Regions from separate parts of the Xylanibacillus composti genome, predicted to be linked through region 1. Evidence: riboswitches for the same ligand, from Rfam matches in the RefSeq annotation. Region 1 holds a riboswitch; the other holds the start of a gene.
What was found. Region 1 has a riboswitch for cyclic di-GMP ahead of XYCOK13_RS00840 (methyl-accepting chemotaxis protein). Riboswitches for the same ligand answer to the same signal wherever they lie in the genome.
Positions count from the first base shown of each region.

Region 2: it holds a riboswitch for cyclic di-GMP, as region 1 does, so the genes downstream of both, XYCOK13_RS10065 (putative bifunctional diguanylate cyclase/phosphodiesterase) here and XYCOK13_RS00840 (methyl-accepting chemotaxis protein) in region 1, are expected to answer to the same signal.

Region 1 is NZ_BOVK01000003.1:10,283-21,486, forward strand. It holds gene XYCOK13_RS00805 (hypothetical protein) at 1-219, shown strand, start outside; gene XYCOK13_RS00810 (cache domain-containing sensor histidine kinase) at 440-2,182, shown strand; gene XYCOK13_RS00815 (response regulator transcription factor) at 2,192-2,983, shown strand; gene XYCOK13_RS00820 (extracellular solute-binding protein) at 3,148-4,482, shown strand; gene XYCOK13_RS00825 (carbohydrate ABC transporter permease) at 4,564-5,445, shown strand; gene XYCOK13_RS00830 (carbohydrate ABC transporter permease) at 5,462-6,364, shown strand; gene XYCOK13_RS00835 (hypothetical protein) at 6,486-6,950, opposite strand; cyclic di-GMP riboswitch class I at 7,175-7,259, shown strand; gene XYCOK13_RS00840 (methyl-accepting chemotaxis protein) at 7,337-9,058, shown strand; gene XYCOK13_RS00845 (TAXI family TRAP transporter solute-binding subunit) at 9,476-10,444, shown strand; gene XYCOK13_RS00850 (TRAP transporter permease) at 10,603-11,204, shown strand, end outside.
Region 2 is NZ_BOVK01000025.1:44,770-51,422, reverse strand. It holds gene XYCOK13_RS10065 (putative bifunctional diguanylate cyclase/phosphodiesterase) at 1-2,600, opposite strand, end outside; cyclic di-GMP riboswitch class I at 2,719-2,805, opposite strand; gene XYCOK13_RS10060 (DNA polymerase IV) at 3,197-4,456, shown strand; gene XYCOK13_RS10055 (YhjD family protein) at 4,453-4,926, shown strand; gene XYCOK13_RS10050 (YhjD family protein) at 5,009-5,392, opposite strand; gene XYCOK13_RS10045 (hypothetical protein) at 5,389-5,598, opposite strand; gene XYCOK13_RS10040 (SOS response-associated peptidase) at 5,879-6,559, shown strand; gene XYCOK13_RS10035 (hypothetical protein) at 6,564-6,653, opposite strand, start outside.

The sequences.
Region 1 (11,204 bases):
CTCGAGGAAGGCCAGCTGCCAGAGGACTATTATGTTTCAAACGGCGAGGTCGTGCGCCTGCACTTGCCCAAGCTGTTGTCCCTTTGTGCGGGCGGTTCTCCCAGAGACTATGTCTCCCGGCATGCAGACCTGGAAAGCCAGGCCCAGGACTACGCAGGCCTGCTCAAAACCTACGCCGATTGTGTGCATCGGAGTGAAATGTGGATGAGGAACGTTTAATAAGCTCATCGAATTTACAGGGAATTCTCGTTGGTAAGGACAATTTCATATGCGTACAGGAAGGTCATCTGATAAAGGGGTGGCCTTTTTTATTGAATAATCATCGACGACAAGTTGAGGGATGCATCTTGCCAATTAGACTTCAGAAAATTACTATTATTCTATAAACTCTATTATGAAAAATTAAACTAATCTACTAGATGAAGAGAAGGAATGCCCTATGCCCGTTTCCAAACATAATACGCTGCGCAATCAGATGCTGTTCGGCTTTCTGCTGGTCATGATTGTGGTACTGGGCGGAGTTGCGCTGGCAACCTTTCATTCGGTATCCACCCTGCTTAGAAACAATGCCGAGAAAAATATTCAACAGACGGCCATTCAGGCCAACGGTCGCTTGGAGGGCATTCTGCAGCAGGTCGATACGCTTACCACGCAAGTGGCGACAAATGCCTATGTTCAGCAGCTGCTAATGGAGGAGACGAACGGGAATATGGCGTCCTTCTCGGATCGGCAGCGGCTTGCGCCTGTTATCAATACGGTTCAGATCTTTGGACGCGGCGTGCAGGCGGTCGAGCTGTACAGCTTCGAGGGAAGACGCTTGTATCCGCTTGACGGCAATCACATCCAGGACAAAGTTCAAGATGCGTGGATTCAGCAGACGATCAGGGGCAGGGGCAGCCTGATCTGGTTCCGATTCGATCCGAAATATCCCGATTCGATTATGGCTATCCGCCTCGTTAAGCTCATGGATCAGGAATTTGCGCCAGGCGGCTTTTTGCTCGTGCATTTGCAGCGGGAGCTTTTCGACCTGCAGCATTCCCCCTCCAGCACCGAGACCCCTTCACGGATGCTGCTGGTCGATGATGAGGGGGTTGCGATAGCGGTCAACGATACGGAACTGGATCAGTCGGCTGTTCGCAGCATCCTTCATTCGTCCGGAAATGCGGTAGAAATTGACGGTGTCACCCATATGGTTGTTCGGCAGCCCTCGGAGGCTACAGGCTGGACCCTGTTGATCTTGACACCGATCAGCGAGATTATGAGCGGCATATCTGTGCTGCGCACTGCGATCCTGATCGCGGCCGGCATCGGTCTTCTCTTGTATGCGCTGCTTTCGTTCTTCCTCTCCACGGCTATAACCAAACCGATTCTGCAGTTGAAGCGGACGATGCGAAGCGCGCGGCTAGGCGCACTCAAGCCGGTGGAAGAGACCACTTCAACGATAGAAATGCAAGAACTGAATCGTTCCTACAATGAGATGGTCCGCGATATGAACGATTTGATTCGGCTCGTCTATGAGAAGGAAATCATTCAAAGCCGGATGGAGCTGAAAGCGCTTCAGGCACAAGTGAATCCGCATTTTCTCTTCAATACGATGGAGGCGCTGTACCGATCTCTGCAGGAGCGGGGTGAACTAAGGCTGGCCGAGTTCGTCATCACAATTTCCGAATATTACCGGTATACGATCACTTCGCATAACCGGGAAGAGTGGGTGACGCTGGAGGAAGAGCTTGCACATATCGAAAGATACCTGCAGATCATGAAGCTGCGGCTGGGCGATCGCCTCAATTGGCAGATTGCCTATCCGGAGGAGCATGCGCACCGGATGATGCCGAAGCTGCTGATCCAACCGATTGTGGAGAATGCGATCGTGTACGGCATTGAAGATAAGCTTGGACCTGGCAGCATTCGGGTGGCGGCGGATTTTCGCGAACGGGAACAAGAGCTGCTGATTGAAGTCACAGACAATGGCGCCGGTATGGATGAGCAGACGCTGGAGGCCGTAACGGCAGCGATACGCGAAGGGCGTCATACCTCTGCCAGAGGCACAGGCATGGGACTGGCCAACGTGGAGAGACGCATTCAATTGTATGCCGGCAGCAGCAATTATGCCGGCGGTGTAAGGATTAGCAGCAGCAAGGGAGAGGGAACAAGTGTGCAGATCAGAATTCCTTGCAAATAGGAGGCCGCGATGAGACAGAGAGCAGTGCTGCTTGTAGAGGATGAACCGATGACACGGGAAGGCATGCGGAAGGCGCTGGAGGTTTGGAGCGCGGGCCGGTATCCGATTTATGTTGCCGACAATGCCCGTGATGCTCTGCAGATGATGGAGGAGCTGGAATTGGAGTTGGTGGTCACGGATATTCGCATGCCGGAGATGAACGGACTGGAATTTGTACAGGCGATGGCAGACAAGCTGCAAGCCTATATGCCCCCTGTCATTCTGATATCCGGCTATGCAGAATTTGCTTATGCGCAGCAAGCGATTCGACTGGGGGTAGTGCGCTACTTGCTGAAGCCGGTCAGCAACGATAAGCTGATCGAGGCGGTCGAGCATGCGCTTTCCATTCAGGCTCAGCGGAGCCGCGTAGGCGTGATGGAGCGGCTGCTCGATCCAGTGCTGCATGAAGCGCACGCGCAGCAAGGGCGAATAAGCGATTCCGTTGCCGAAGCCCTCCGGTATATCGACCAGCACTTGAATCAAGCTTTCGGTCTTAAGGAAGTGGCGACACATGTGCACTTGAACCCGAGCTACTTCAGTGTCCTGTTCAAAGAAGAAATGCAGCTGACCTTCAGCGATTATGTCACGCGCAGAAGGCTGCAGCGGGCGAAGGAGCTGCTTGTGCAGACGAAGCTGCCGATCGTGGAAATTGCGGAGCGGGTCGGGTACAAGACAGCAAAGTATTTCAATAAGTTGTTCAAGGAATATGAAAAGCAAAGTCCGGGGCAGTACCGCAAGCGGATGTCCGACCGTTCCGATTGAGCAGCACCTAAAAATAGTGGAAGGATACCTAATCGGAGAGGGCTTATTTTCCACCGGCTGCGAGCGCTACAATATAGTGGAAGGAAAGCGCATTCATTCGAGTCCGATTGGGCAACGGTGCATGCGGCAGCCTTCAATCTGACAAACATAGGGGGAAGTACACTATGAACCGAAAGTCAATGGCAGTGTTAATGCTGCTCGCATCCCTCGCCTGGATTTTGGCCGCTTGCGGCGGCAGCGCCAACACGGGAACAGGCGGAAATGCGACACCGCAAAATGGGGGAGGAGAGCAGTCCGGCGAACAGGTCGAACTGCATCTGATGCATTTGTGGCCGGAAGGAAGCAGCTTGGCCCAGTATAATCTGGTCAACCAAATCGTAGATGAGTTTGAGCAAGCCAATGGCAATGTCAAAATTACAATTGAAGTATTGGACAATGAACAGTACAAAAACAAGCTCAAAGTATTGTCCGCATCGAACAGCCTGCCGGATATCGGCTTCACTTGGGCAGCGGGCTTTATGGAGCCGTACGTGAACGGAAATGAATTCGCGAACCTGAACGAACTGCTTGAGGGCGACCTGAAGGATCAGTTCGTTGGCGGCACGACAGAAGCATATTCGTTCGATGGCAATACGTACGCTTTGCCGGTTGAGCTGAACATTGTGCCATTCTATTACAACAAGGCGATCTTCGAGCAATATAATCTGGAAGTTCCGGAAACTTACGAGGATCTGAAAAACATTATTCAAACCTTGAATGACAACAATGTGACGCCATTTACGCTTGGTGCAAAGGACGCATGGACGGCATCGTTCTGGTACATGTATTTGGCGGAAAGACTCGGTGGGCCAGAGCTGCTTGATGAAGCAGTCGCTTCGAACACGTTCACGCATCCTGACTTGATCGAAGCCGGACGCGAGCTTCAGGAATTGGTAGATATGAACGCCTTCATCAAGGGCTTCAACGGACTGTCCAATGATGAGTCCAAAACAGAATTCCTGAACGGCAATGTAGCCATGTTCTTGATGGGTACTTGGGAAGTGCCGAATTACACGACGAACGAAGAAATTCCGCAAGAATTCAGAGACAGCGTAGGATTCTTCAAATTCCCGGTCTTGGAAGGCGGAAAAGGCGGCGTGGATGACTGGGTAGGCGGTCCCGGCGTAGGATTGTTCGTGTCTGAAAATTCTGACCACCCGGCTGAGGCCAAGCAATTCGCCAGCCACTTTGTGAAGCGTTGGGGAGAGCTTTCGGTTACCGAGGCAGGGGTAATCCCGGCGACGAAGGTGGACACGGAGACGATTGATCTGCCGCAAATGTATATCGACTTGTTGAATGAGCTGAATGTAGCCAATAAAGTCACGCTTTATCTGGACGTACAGATGAAGCCGGTAGCTGCGGAAGCGCACTACAACCTGGTTCAGGCGCTGCTCGGCAAGGCAGTTACGCCGGAAGAGTTCGCTCAACAGCAAGAGGACGTCCTGCAGGAAGGCAAATAAGCATAGGGAAGAAAAGGGCAGGGTCGCCAGCCGAAAGGTCCTGCCCTTCCTGCGCTTATAAGGAAGGAGGAACCCCACCGTATGAATAAAGTCATGTCCAATAAGCTCGTCCTCACCCTTTATGTCCTTCCGGCCTTATGCCTGCTTCTAGGGATTGTATACGTGCCCATTGTCTATACCGGCATTTACGGTTTGATGGAATGGAACGGCATCAGCGATATGAAGTTTATCGGGTTGGACAATTACCAGAAGCTGATGAGCGATTCATCCTTCTGGAACAGCGCGAAGCATTCTATGTACTTTGCCATCTTGTCGACCGCCAGTCTGCTGCCTTATTTATTGGTGGCAGTTTTGCTGAGCGGCAACATTCGCGGAGTCAATATCTTTCGCAAGATTTACCTGATTCCCATGCTGCTCTCCTCTGTGGCGATTGCACAGCTGTGGTTGAAGGTGTATCATCCGACATCCGGTATCTTGAACACGTTCCTGGAATCGCTGGGTGTAGCGAAGACACCGGCATGGCTGGCTGATCCCAATCTTGTGCTTGGCGCACTGTTTATTCCTATCCTGTGGCAATACGCTGGATTTTACATCTTGATCTATTATGCGGCCTTGAAGAATATTCCGCAGTCCATCGTGGAAGCGGCCAGAATCGATGGGGCGAATGCCTGGCAAATCGCTTTCCGCATCAAGATTCCGTTAATTTCGGAAGTGATCAAAGTTACGGTGGTATTGGCGGTTGTCGGTTCGTTGAAGTATTTCGATTTGATCTATATTATGACCGATGGCGGACCGAACCAGGCGAGTGAAGTCATGGCTTCCTACATGTATCACAAAGCATTTCGCACCTTTGACTTCGGCTACGGCAGCGCAGTCGGATTTTTCTTGCTGCTCATCTGTCTGGCAGCTACCTGGCTCATTCGCAAGCTGACCGCCTCAAAGGAGAAAATCCAGTATTCATGATCAGGAGTGAAATCAAGTGAAAAGCACGAATGGACTGGCGCTCAAACGCGGACAAACACAAAAGCCCGTCAGCCAGACGGGCGGCGGCTCGAAGAAGGGCATCGCGGGGAAGCTGATCCTGTATTTCTTGCTGACAATTGCAGCCGTTATGCAGCTGTTCCCGCTCGTATGGCTGCTCTTATTTTCCTTAAAGAACAATCAGGAAATTTTCAATTTGCCGCCACTGGCGCTGCCAGAGGAAATCCGCTGGAATAACTATGTGAAGGTATGGACTTCGGGGAATATCGATGTGTATTTTGTGAACAGCATCGTCGTAACGCTCGTGTCTGTCGTCCTCACCATTTTGCTGGCGAGCTTCGCGACCTTTGCGCTCACGCGCATGCGCTGGAAGCTGCAGCCGCTTGTTCTTGGCTTGTTCATGGTAGGGCTGATGATTCCGCTGCATTCCACCCTAATCCCGCTGTTCATCTTGTTTCAGGCTCTTGGGCTGATCGATAATCTATGGAGCATCATACTTTCCTACACAGCGTTCAACCTGCCAATTACGATTATGATATTGCTAGGCTTTTATTACGCCTTGCCGCGGGAAATCGAGGAAGCCGCAATTGTAGACGGCTGTTCGGTCAATCGCATGTTCATTCGCATTATATTGCCTATGACCTCCTCGGTGATGGTTACGGCGGCCATTATCAACATGATTTACAATTGGAATGAGTTTGTGTTCGTCAATACGTTTATCAGCTCGGATACGCTGAAGACATTGACGGTAGGGGTGCAGAACTTTGTCGGACAATATTCGACAGACTGGGGGGCGATCGGCGCAACCCTGATGATCAGCATCCTGCCCATTCTGCTCGCCTTTCTCATTATGAGTGATCGAATCGTAGAAGGCATTGCGGCCGGCTCGGTGAAAGGCTAGATGGCGTCAACGAAAGCTGTCCTTAAGTTATTGTAGCTTGAGGATGGCTTTTTTTTTGTGATTTCGCTGCCGCGCAGTTGGCTGAACGGCAGGGCTGAGGGGAAGCCCTGCCGCGGTACGATTAATAGTCTAGGCGATCTGTGATGTAGCCGGAAACATGCCAATTTTGCTGCGAGTCATAGAACTTGTAGTAGTTGCCGACCGGCAGGGAAAGTCCGTAGGCGGTTCCTGTCACCTGCGCTACGAGATTGTAGTTCTTGTAAATATCAAATTTCCCGTAGATCGAGTCGTTTGTTGTGTTCCCCAGCGACACGAGCCTAAATTCGTAACGGTCGCCGGCAGCGTTGTGGACTATGGCATTGAAAAATGCTTGATTGCCAGACTGAAGCGGATGCTCGGTCCAACTGGCAATAGCGTTGCCTCTGACCGGATACTGATCTCCGGTCAAACCATCGACCACATACAGGGCCCGCTCGGAGAAAATCCCATGCACGTACGTTGCAGGGGCGGCAGAGCCGCCAAGCGATAACGATAGGGCAACGACAATCAGCATCATGACAGCGCTTACGCGAAATTTCTTGCTCATATCAATTCCCTCCTTCATTCATTGAATTCCCCTCACTCGTATAGTAGCATGGCCAGACAAATATTGCCTATCGTTCTAGCAACAATCGGGAGCCGCCGAATGGCATATTAGCAGCAATTCCTGATTAAGAGGAGGATTGTACAATTCTACAGGGGAAGAAGTTAGTAATAATTGTCGCTTCCTGTAGAATATCGTCATGAGAGTTGCTATAATGCTAGTAGCGATAGCGACAAGGGCAAACTATTCGAAAGAATAGGACGCAAAGCTATAGGGGCTTCTTCCTTAAAGGAAAGCCAGCCAGCTGCACGATCAAGAGGACTGCCCGCATTCGGGCGGTTTTTTTGCGCTATTGGACAACTTTGGAGAAGACTGGAGAGATGAAAAGGATGGGTGGATGGTTAAGCAAGTTCAGATTCAAAAACATGTCGTTGAGCCAGAAGTATGGCATTCCTCTCGCTATCACGATCGTCTTGTTCGTGGCCTCAACTGTGATGGTTGCTATACTGCTGAACAATGTCGGCAGAGAAATCAATGAGGTGGAAAGAACAGGAGAACGAGCGTTGAAGATGAGCGAAATGGGTTCGCTGTTCCGGGCCAAGGATATTCGGATTGCCGATTTCATTCAAACTTGGAGCGCGGTTCCGATTTCCGAGTTTCAGGAGCGCAGTGCGAGATTCAATCAGCTGGAGCAAGAGATTCGGGCTGGTCTGGATGAATCGGCGGAGTTTCTGGAAATTTTCGAACGCGTTATCGAAAGCGACAGCAAGTATAACGAGCTGTTTCTGGAGAAGCTGGTGCCTGCACTGAATGCCGGCAATATGATAGAAGTAGAGCTGCTGCGGGGAGAGACCGCGTCGCTTCGCGCAGAAACGGTCAGCATTTTGGGAGAGCTTATCGAAATTGTCTCGGCGGAGCAGATTGCGGCGGTAGAGGACGCCAATGCCCAGGCAGCGTTTTCACTCTATATGCTGATCGGTGCCGTTATCGTTTCCTTGATTCTAAGTTTGTTCATTACATATTTTGTAAGTCGCTTGATCAGTCGCAATATTAAGGAAGTCATAGAGATTGGCGGCGAAATCGCGAACGGCAATCTTGCTGTGAAGAATATCAGCTATGAAAGCCGGGACGAGATCGGGCAATTGGCGAAGACGATTAATTATATGAGCAGCAGCCTGCGCGAGATGGTCAGGGGCATCTCATCCATCTCTCAGACAGTTTCCAGCCAGAGCGAGGAATTGACGCAAATGGCGAGAGAGGTCAAGGCAGGCAGCGAGCAAATCGCAACTACGATGCAGGAACTCGCTTCCGGGACTGAAATACAGGCTCGTTCCGCTACCGAAATTGCCGAGCTGGTTGAAACATTGAACGAGCAGGTAGCTGTGGCCAATCAGGATGGCGACGCGCTGAATGACGCATCGGCGAACGTTCTGGCCCAGTCGACGAATGGCACGGTTCAGATGGAACAGACGGCCAAGCAGATGACGGCGATCAATGGCATTGTCCAGGATGCGCTCGGCAAGATGCGGAATCTGGAACAAAGCGCGGGCAATATTTCCAATCTGGTGCAGGTAATTCAGGAAATTGCTTCGCAGACAAACCTGCTAGCGCTCAACGCTTCGATCGAGGCGGCCCGCGCAGGCGAACACGGCAGAGGTTTCGCGGTAGTCGCGTCTGAGGTGAAGAAGCTGTCCGAGCAGGTTGAGCGTTCTGTTAACGAAGTGACCGGCATTATCGCGGGCATTCAGAAGGACACTCAAGTGATGGTTGAGTCGCTGCAGGGCGGATACCAGGAGGTAGAGGAAGGCACGCAATCCATGAACGCGACCAAGGAAACGTTCGACAGCATTACGGAAGCCGTCAATCAGATGGTCGAGCGCATAGGCAGCGTGTCGATGGGACTCAAAGCGATCAGCAGGCATGGCGAGAAAATCGGAACGACGAGCCAGGAAATTGCCTCCGTATCGGAGGAGGGCGCGGCCGGCGTCGAACAGACCTCTGCCTCGGCCCAGCAGCAGAACAGTTCGATGGAGGAAATTACAAGCAATGCAGAGCATTTGGCTGTGCTTGCAGAGGAATTGAACCAGATGGTCAGCAAGTTCAAACTATAAATTCGCAGGAGCATGAACAAGGCTGTCCCGCCGGTCAAGTGATGACATGGCAGGACAGCCTTTTTGCTGGTACGGTACGTATGCGGGATAGGTGGAATGGAGCATCGCACAGTCGATTTATAAGCAAAAATAATAGAAGGCAAACTTGGCGCCGTTTCAACATCAGGATGTTGATTTCACAGGGGAAGCAGTTTTTTTTTTTCGCATATTCACTGCACAGAGCCATACATATGAGTAAAAAGCGGCGCCCGTTGACACGTCGCAGAATGTACAAGCGATTCATAAAGGATTCAAATAATTCAGACTTTATGGTATAATGCTTACATAAATTCCCTTGGGCGATAATCTATTTAACTATCTATCATTCTATGCCTGTAATGATGAAAGCTGGGAACCTCAATATGCTGAATAAGGAGGATGTTGCAAGTGAAGCGTCGTATTGTATCTGGATTTATCCTTGTCTTAAGCGTGGCTGTGCTGGCGGCTTGCGGTTCAGGGGCAGGCACAACGGATCTGCTTATGGGAACGGGCAGCCAAGGGGGAACCTATTTCCCGTTGGGTGCAGAGATGGCGAATGTGTGGAATAATCAGATCGAACATATTAACGTAACCTCAACGGAGTCGGGTGCTTCTGTTGAGAACCTGGCGAAAATCAGCCGCGGGGAATTTGATCTCGGCATGTCTGTCAATTTGCCGGCTATCGATGCTTATGAAGGCAAAGGAGAATTCGAAGGAAATCCCGTAGAGAATTTCGCGTTCATCGGTCATATTTATCCGGAAGTCATGCAGATCGTATCGAGGGAGTCGACAGGGGTCGAGACGATCGCCGATTTGGCAGGCAAGCGCGTGGCCATCGGGCCGCCGGGCAGCGGCACACAAGCAGCCGCAAAGCTAATTCTGGAGGCATACGGCCTGCAGGATGGAGACTATGTAGCCTATCAGGAAGGGTTTGGCGATGCGAAAGCGAAGCTGCAGGACGGTACGATCGACGCTTCGTTCGGCCTGTTGGGGTTGCCGGACGCCGGTATCGATGAGCTGCAGGCGGCAACACGGGATGTGAAGTTTCTGGAAGTAACGGGCGATGCGCTGGCACATATAGAAGCCAACAGCGGTTACTCCGGGTTTGCCATTTCGGCTGGCTCCTATGAGTGGCTGGAAGCCGATGCGCATACGATTTCAGCCTTTGCGATACTCGTGGCCAATACGGATACAGTGGATGAGGATTTGGCGTACGAACTGGCAAGGGTGATGATTGAGCATAACGGGGATAATACACATCCGCAGTCCAGTCATACGACACAAGAGAATGCGCTGAACGGATCGAATGGCTTGCCGATTCATCCCGGCGCGCAGAAGTATTATCAGGAAATCGGATTGATGGATTAGGCGGATAAGGCGAACTGGATATAACGAGGGCCTCGACACTTGGTGTCCCGGCCCTTTTTTACCCATAGGAAAGCTTGTCTCCTTACTAAATCTTAGCGAAGGCGGTGAGACCCTTGAACGAGCGCGAACAAGCCAGGCGGCAGTCGGTTGCCGGGGATGTGCCGCCCACCCACTCCGTGAAATCCGATGCAGTGTCCGCCGATGAGATACTGGAGAAGTATGACCGGGAAAGCACCTACCGCAAGCAGCTTGGGAAATGGGTATGGGTAGTGTCGTTCCTCGCTATCTCGCTTACGTTGTTCCACCTGTTCACAGCGTACCGCGGCGCCTATGAGGCGAGAATCCAGGGGCCGATTCACTTGGGGACAGGGCTTGGTCTGATTTTTCTTCTGTACCCGATTCGCAAAGGCCTGCAGAGGGTGCAGCGCACAGTACCGTGGTACGACGCAGTGCTGGCTTTTGCCGCCTTGGCGGTCGGCTATTACAACGTCATCTTCTATGAGCGGCTGGTGACGGAAGCCATCGTAATCGGGTACGCGCGGATGGATTATGTCGTCGCCAGTTTGGGAGTCCTGCTGGTGCTGGAGGCAGCGCGAAGAAGCGTAGGACTTCCGATCGTCGTGGTTTCGGTTGTCGCTCTGCTCTACGCCATGTATGGCAATTGGATTCCGACGAAGCTGTTCGCGCACCGGGGATTTGAATGGAGCAAGTTGGCAGCTGATCTGTATTTGACGACAAAGGGAATATTCAGTACGCCGAT
Region 2 (6,653 bases), on a different contig from region 1:
CTTCGTTTTGATTCCTTCTGAAGCCGGCGCAGCAGCTGTCCGAATTGCTCGGCATCACACGGACGCCCAAGCAAGTATCCCTGCATCCTGTCGCAGCGGTGCTGGATGAGGAAATCCCGTTCGTCCTCTGACTCGATGCCTTCGGCTACAACCTTCAGACCCATGCCGTGAGCCAGCTCAATAATGGCGCGCACGATGGAACGGTTATGCGTATTCTCGCCAATATTGCGAACGAAGGAGCGGTCGATCTTCACCGCATGCACCGGGAATTGCTGCAGCTGGGACAAGGATGAGTAACCGGTGCCGAAGTCGTCTATGGATACCGAGACGCCCATCGCCTCCAATTCGCGCAGCACTTGTCTGACGTACTCGGTATTGTGGATGATAAAGCCTTCTGTAATTTCAAGTTCCAGGTACTGCGGTTCCATGCCTGTCTCGTTGAGAATGTCACAGATATTCCTGATCAGATGAGGCGAGTGGAATTGTCTGGCAGACAGATTCACCGCCACATGCAGGTTTTCCAATCCTTCATTCTGCCAGGCTTTGTTCTGCCGGCAGGCTTCGCGCAGCACCCATTCACCGATCGGAATGATAATGCCGGTCTGCTCAGCTATCGGGATGAAGCGGGCAGGCGATATCATGCCTCGCTCCGGATGATGCCAGCGAATCAGCGCCTCCATTCCGCGTATGCTGCCAGTCCCCGCATCTACAATCGGCTGATAGTGCAGGACGAACTCCTGGTTTTCCAGCGCGCTGCGCAGGTGATTCTCCAGCCAGAGCCGATCGGTGATTTGCGCTTTCAGCGAGTCCGTGTACAGCGCATAGCTGTCTCCGCCGCTTTCCTTGGCTGAATACATGGCTGAATCGGCCTGCCTCATCAGCTCATCGGCGGTCTGTCCGTGCTCCGGGTAGAGCGCGATGCCTACGCTGGACGTAACGCGCAGCTCATGGGGCTCAATGCTGATGGGTTGGCGAATCAGCTTCAGTATCGATTCGGCGGCGGCTTCCGGCGTGATCTCCTCCTGGCCTTCCACTACCATGACGAATTCGTCTCCGCTCAGGCGAAACAGACGGACACGTTCGCTTTGCATCGCGGACAGCCGTTTGGCAACGACCTGCAGCAGCTGATCGCCCAGGGCGTGGCCCAGAGAATCGTTTACCTGCTTGAATCGGTCCAGATCGAAGAAGATGACCGCTATTTGCTCTGAAGGCTTCCGGCTCTGGAACATCTTCTCCAGCTCCTTCTGCATGCTCGGCCGATTCTTCAGTCCGGTCAGTGAATCATAGTAGGCAAGCCGATGGGCATGATCGAACATTTCCCTTAGCTCTGCCGACACGGCCTGGAAATTATGGACCAGGGAATCGATTTCAACCATGCCGCTCTTCTTCCACTCGATAGACGTGCCGTTTTGCAATCGGCTCGGGATACCGGTCGTAGCAGCCGCCAGCCGGGAAAGCGGCTGGAAGAACACACGCTGGAACAGCAGGTTGAGCAGCAGGATGAGCAGGCTGAAGTTTAGCAGAAGGCTTAATTTCGCTTCCAAGCTGGCGAGATGCTCCTTAATGTAAGGAGCATAGGGTGCGATCAGGACGAACTTCAGGCGTTTCGACGGCTGAATCGCTTCCTGGATCAAGTAAGCATGGAGATAGCGTTCCAGCTCATGGGGAAATGCGCCCCGGGGCAGCCACTGCCAGTACGTCTCCTGCTGGACGATCCGCTCGCTGCCCGCTTGCCACAAGAATGGTTCGCCCGCTTGCGGGAAGTCAGACGAGCTGGCAGCCAATATGCGATTGTCTGCGGTAAGAATAACGAATTCCGAATCGGTCTCGCTGGCGATCTCCTCCAGCCATTTGCTGATCATGGTCGACTCCAGTCGGCTATGCAGCTGCAAAGATGTGATCGCTTCGGCAGATATCGTATCGAGATAGGAGCGCGCACTCTGCATCTGCGAGTGGAAATGGCCTTTGATCGATTGGGAGATAGCGGCTTCTCCCCGGTACCCGGTATAGGTGACGTAGATCATATAGGGAATCAGGAGAACAGCCAGCGTCAGATGAATCATCATCCGGGAAAAATAGTAACCGGAAACACCGGCCTTCTGTTTGGAGGATTTGCGGCCAAGGGGCACGTAGGCCAAACAAATATCAGCCAACAGCACGCATATCAGCGCGACGATCCATTCGATCTGCAGCAGAATGATGCCAACCTGATCGAACCGGCCATTCTGCCAAACATAATAGGCGGCCAGCAGCGGTCCTCCGGCAGCGATCCAATACAGCGCGCTGCCTAAGATCAACCCTTGCGGCTGCTTGCGTATATACCAGCAAAGCCAGGCAATGTGGGCAGTGTGGATCAAAGCGGGAACCCAGTCGAGAGCGCCTGTGATCGAGGCCACGGAATAGGTGGCCAGTGCTCCGGCGAATGCGGCCCTTGCCTGGTAGCGACCGACAAGCAGGATTAAGAACAGGCTGCCGGCAAATAAATCGATGCCTAGAAACCATTTGCCGGGGAATAAGGTAAGCGTTATGGAACACGCGAGGAGCGCTCCATACACCACTCGCTTGATGTTGCTGTTAGCCGGTAACGTTGCTGACTGCATAGGGATCCTCCGTGTAAATCATGGCAACAAGGCGGCTACAGGTACAAAGCACGGGGAGCATAGCTGAAGTCGAGTAAGAGGAGGCTGCAGGAGATGCAAGCCTTGCAACTGATACCCGTTCGGCGGCCCGGCGACCATAGCATGGCGATGCTTTAGGTCCGTAGCTTTGCGTCCCGTGCTTTCGCGCGGTTTGCCCTTATCGCTGGTATGACGTCATCTTCATCATTCCTTACACGTATTCGCCAAAAATCGTCAAAAACCTTCTTTTTCTGCGACTATCATCATAGGACCTAGGAACTAACTTTTTTTGGGTCGTCAGCTGCTTCAGCGGAATCGAATTTGATGTTAACTATCCGATGCTGCTGCTACACCCTATACCTTTTTTCAGCCTTGCATATTGCCAAAAAATCCCCCTTGAAATAAGAATATATGTTCGGTATTCTGTATACACTATACAAGAACAAATGTTCCGAATTGGAGGTCCGCCTATATGATTGCAAAAAAGCAACTTCAGGTAAAAAAGAACGAAATCATTGGCTGGAAGTCTGTTGAACCCCGTACCCTGAAGATCGTCCAAAGCTGATCGGAGGTTCGATATGAAGGAGCGAGTCATCATGTTGGTCGATGGGCTTAGTTTTTACGCATCTATAGAGAAGGCAGCGCATCCTGAATATCGCGATAAACCGGTTGCTGTCGGAGATCCGGCGCGTAAAAGCGGGATTATTCTCGCTGCATGTCCGGCAGCCAAGTCGCAGGGAGTTACAACGGCTGAACGCGTCGGAGAGGCGCTGGCTAAGTGTCCGGAATTGGTCGTTATCCGCCCGCGGATGCAGACGTATATTTCCGTCTCTTTATTTATGACGGAAATATATGAATCCTTTACAGATCAAGTTGAGCCGTATTCAGTTGATGAACAGTTTCTTGACGTGACAGGGTCTTTGTCGTTATTCGGCGGTTCCGCCGATGAGATTGCTCGCCAAATTCAAGCGCGGGTTCAACTTTCAACGGGTATATGGACGCGCGTTGGGATAGGTCCCACCAAAATCCTCGCCAAAATGGCCACGGACAATTTCGCAAAGAAAGTCCCCGGAGGCGTATATACGCTTTCGAAAGATAATATCGAGTCTGACCTTTGGCCTTTGCCAATCCATCAGATGTTTATGGTGGCTAGCCGCATGACTCGCCACTTCGCGCACATGGGGCTTCTTACAATTGGTGATATCGCCCGACTGGATCTTGGAGAATTCAAGAGACGCATGCGTTACGAAATGGGGAAGCAGAGCGACATCCAGGCGGAGTATTATTGGCAAACTGCTAACGGAATTGATCCGAGTCCGGTTATCGCAGGCATGCGCAAGCAAATCAAGGTGATTAATAATGGGAGAGCTCTGAGATGGGGGAAGTACAGGACGATGGAAGATATCGAGCCCCTTATGCTCGAACTCGTGATCGAAGTTTGCCGCCGCGCACGTCGATACGGATATATGGGACGGGTTATAAGCGTGGCAGCCGCTGAAACAGACGGATACAGATCGTCAAGTTTCGGCAGGCAAGTGACGTTGTTTCGGCCAACTTACTTGGAACATGAAGTCGGTGCGGCTGCATACTCGTTATTTGCAAAATATTGGAGACGCATGCCCATTACCCATTTGCATATTACGCTCACTGGACTTTCCGCCGATGATGTGTATCAACTGGACCTGTTTGAGGATCGGGAGAAGCTTATTCTCCGCTCGAAAACAATTGACCAAATCAAGGATCGTTTCGGCCCGGCTTCTATTGTTCGAGCGTCGTCTCTGATGGAAACGGGTCAGGCTTATGAAAGGGCGGCTCAAATAGGAGGTCATTGGGCATGAGCAAACTGGACGGCAATGGCCGTTGGGAATCGAAAATGGCACTCACAGAACATGTGGAGCAATACGAAAAACGAAACCAACCTAAAAATCTTAATCGCCCAACAACAGAAGAACTCGCCATGATTCGAGATTTTATCCTGTTGCCTCTTATGTTGACTATGGTCCAAAAGGCAGCAGACGACATCAAGAATTCACCCAATATTCTGCGCCGGCATTTCTTGTTCTCAACACAAATACTAATGAACCGAATCGAGAAAGACATGTACCTGCTCCGCAAAGAACTAACGAGACGAAATATCAAGGTCATGACTGAAGAGCAGGTGGATGTAGTGGTGTATCACAAAATTATCTGCAGAGGGTATGAGGAGCGGTTCGGGATGGTTCGCGATGTTGTAAGATCGGAAATCAGTGTGCGGTTGACCAAGTATCTGAATGAGATGTCTAAGCTGCTTGAGAGCTACGGGAAATAATGGGGGGCAGCAGTATGCGGTTGCGAAAACAAATTGCGGAAAGCGGGGCAGCAGTCCAACGAAAACGTGCCCGGAGTCAGGTTCAGGCCTGCTCCTGATCTGCCAGCGGCCCCTGCATGTAGGCGGCCAGCCGCCTCTCCGCCTCCGTCCGGACCAAGCTCCACAGCATGGAAAAATGACGATGGTAGCCGCGGCATACGTAACAGGCCTCCAATCCCTGAGACGTTCGCTTCATCTCATAAATCTTGATTCCACGCCTCTGCAGCTGCCGCCGCACATGAACGAGATCGGCATGGATCTGCTCCTGCGTGCGCCGCAAGCTGGAGATGTAGACCCGCGGCATCTTTAATTGGAGGGTATCGAGCGTCCGCATATCCCGTTCCAGCACATCGATCAGCACAGGGTACAGAACTGCCTGCTTGACATGCTGCAGATCCGCAGGCGTTTCTATCGGCGCGCGATTCATCCGATTCGCCGTCCTGTCGCCGGTGCGGCCGCCAAGATTTGCTCAACGCGAAATACGCGCGGCCCCTGCTGCTTGTGGCAAAAAGCGCGGATGATGCCGTCATCGACGCGACGCACGGTAATCAGCCGCTGGGAGATGCGCTGAAGACGATCGATGTAAATGATTTCGATCGTCTGGCCGACGTATTTGCCCAGCTTCAATCCCATAGTGGTTCCCTCCCGAATCTTGACAAAATGCGAACGCACGTTCTTTATTCGTATATACAGAATACCGAACAAATATTCGCATTTCAAGAGGTCAATTGTGGAAAACATCAATTTGTGCGCTTGCCGTGCGCGGGCAGCCGATTTGCGACGGGCGGCGTGACCCGTGTGGGGGAAGCCGGGCAGGATTCGGACAGAAGCATACAGAAGTAGATGGGCACATGCAAACGCGCAGATGTCCGAACGAAGCAGACTTGGAAAAAGTGGAAGGGGAGGCGGAAGCATGTGTGGCAGATATACGATCACGGTATCGGTGGAGGAGCTGATAATGCGTTTTTTCATCGATCAGGCGAATGTTCCCGAGCATGTCCCCCGATATAATGTAGCCCCGGGACAGCTCATCCCGGCAATTGTGCATGACGGAACGAAAAATCGGCTCGGCGAATTGAAATGGGGGCTGGTTCCGAATTGGGCGCAGGATGCAAAGGGCGGATTCAAAATGATAAATGCCCGCGCCGAGACCGTGCGCGAAAAGCCGGCTTTTCGCGCTTCCTTCCAGCGCAAGCGGTGCATTATCCCGGCGGACGGATTCTACGAATGGAAGGAGACGAAGGATCGGCGCAAGCAGCCGATGCGCATCGTATTGCGGGACCGCTCCTTGTTCGCGATGGCGGGCCTGTACGACACGTGGATGGCTCCGGACGGAAGCAAGCTGAGCACCTGCACAATTATTACGACTGCGCCTAATGCGCTGATGCGCGACATTCATGACCGGATGCCTGTTATTTTGCGGCGAGAGGATGAGGCGCTCTGGCTGGATCGCCGGGAAAGCAATGAAGACCGGCTGCTGGCTTTGCTGCAGCCGTATCCCGCCGACGAGATGGAAGCTTATCCAGTGTCGCCGAAGGTGGGGAGCGTCAAGAATGACGATCCCGATTGCGCCGAGCCCTGGGGGGGAGAATGAAAGTTCAGCTGCTGCACGCACGAAAGCCGTTAAGCTTGACGGGCATGCGTCCATCGGCGTCCGCGGTCCCTTGCAGCCGCTCCTTGAGAGGCAC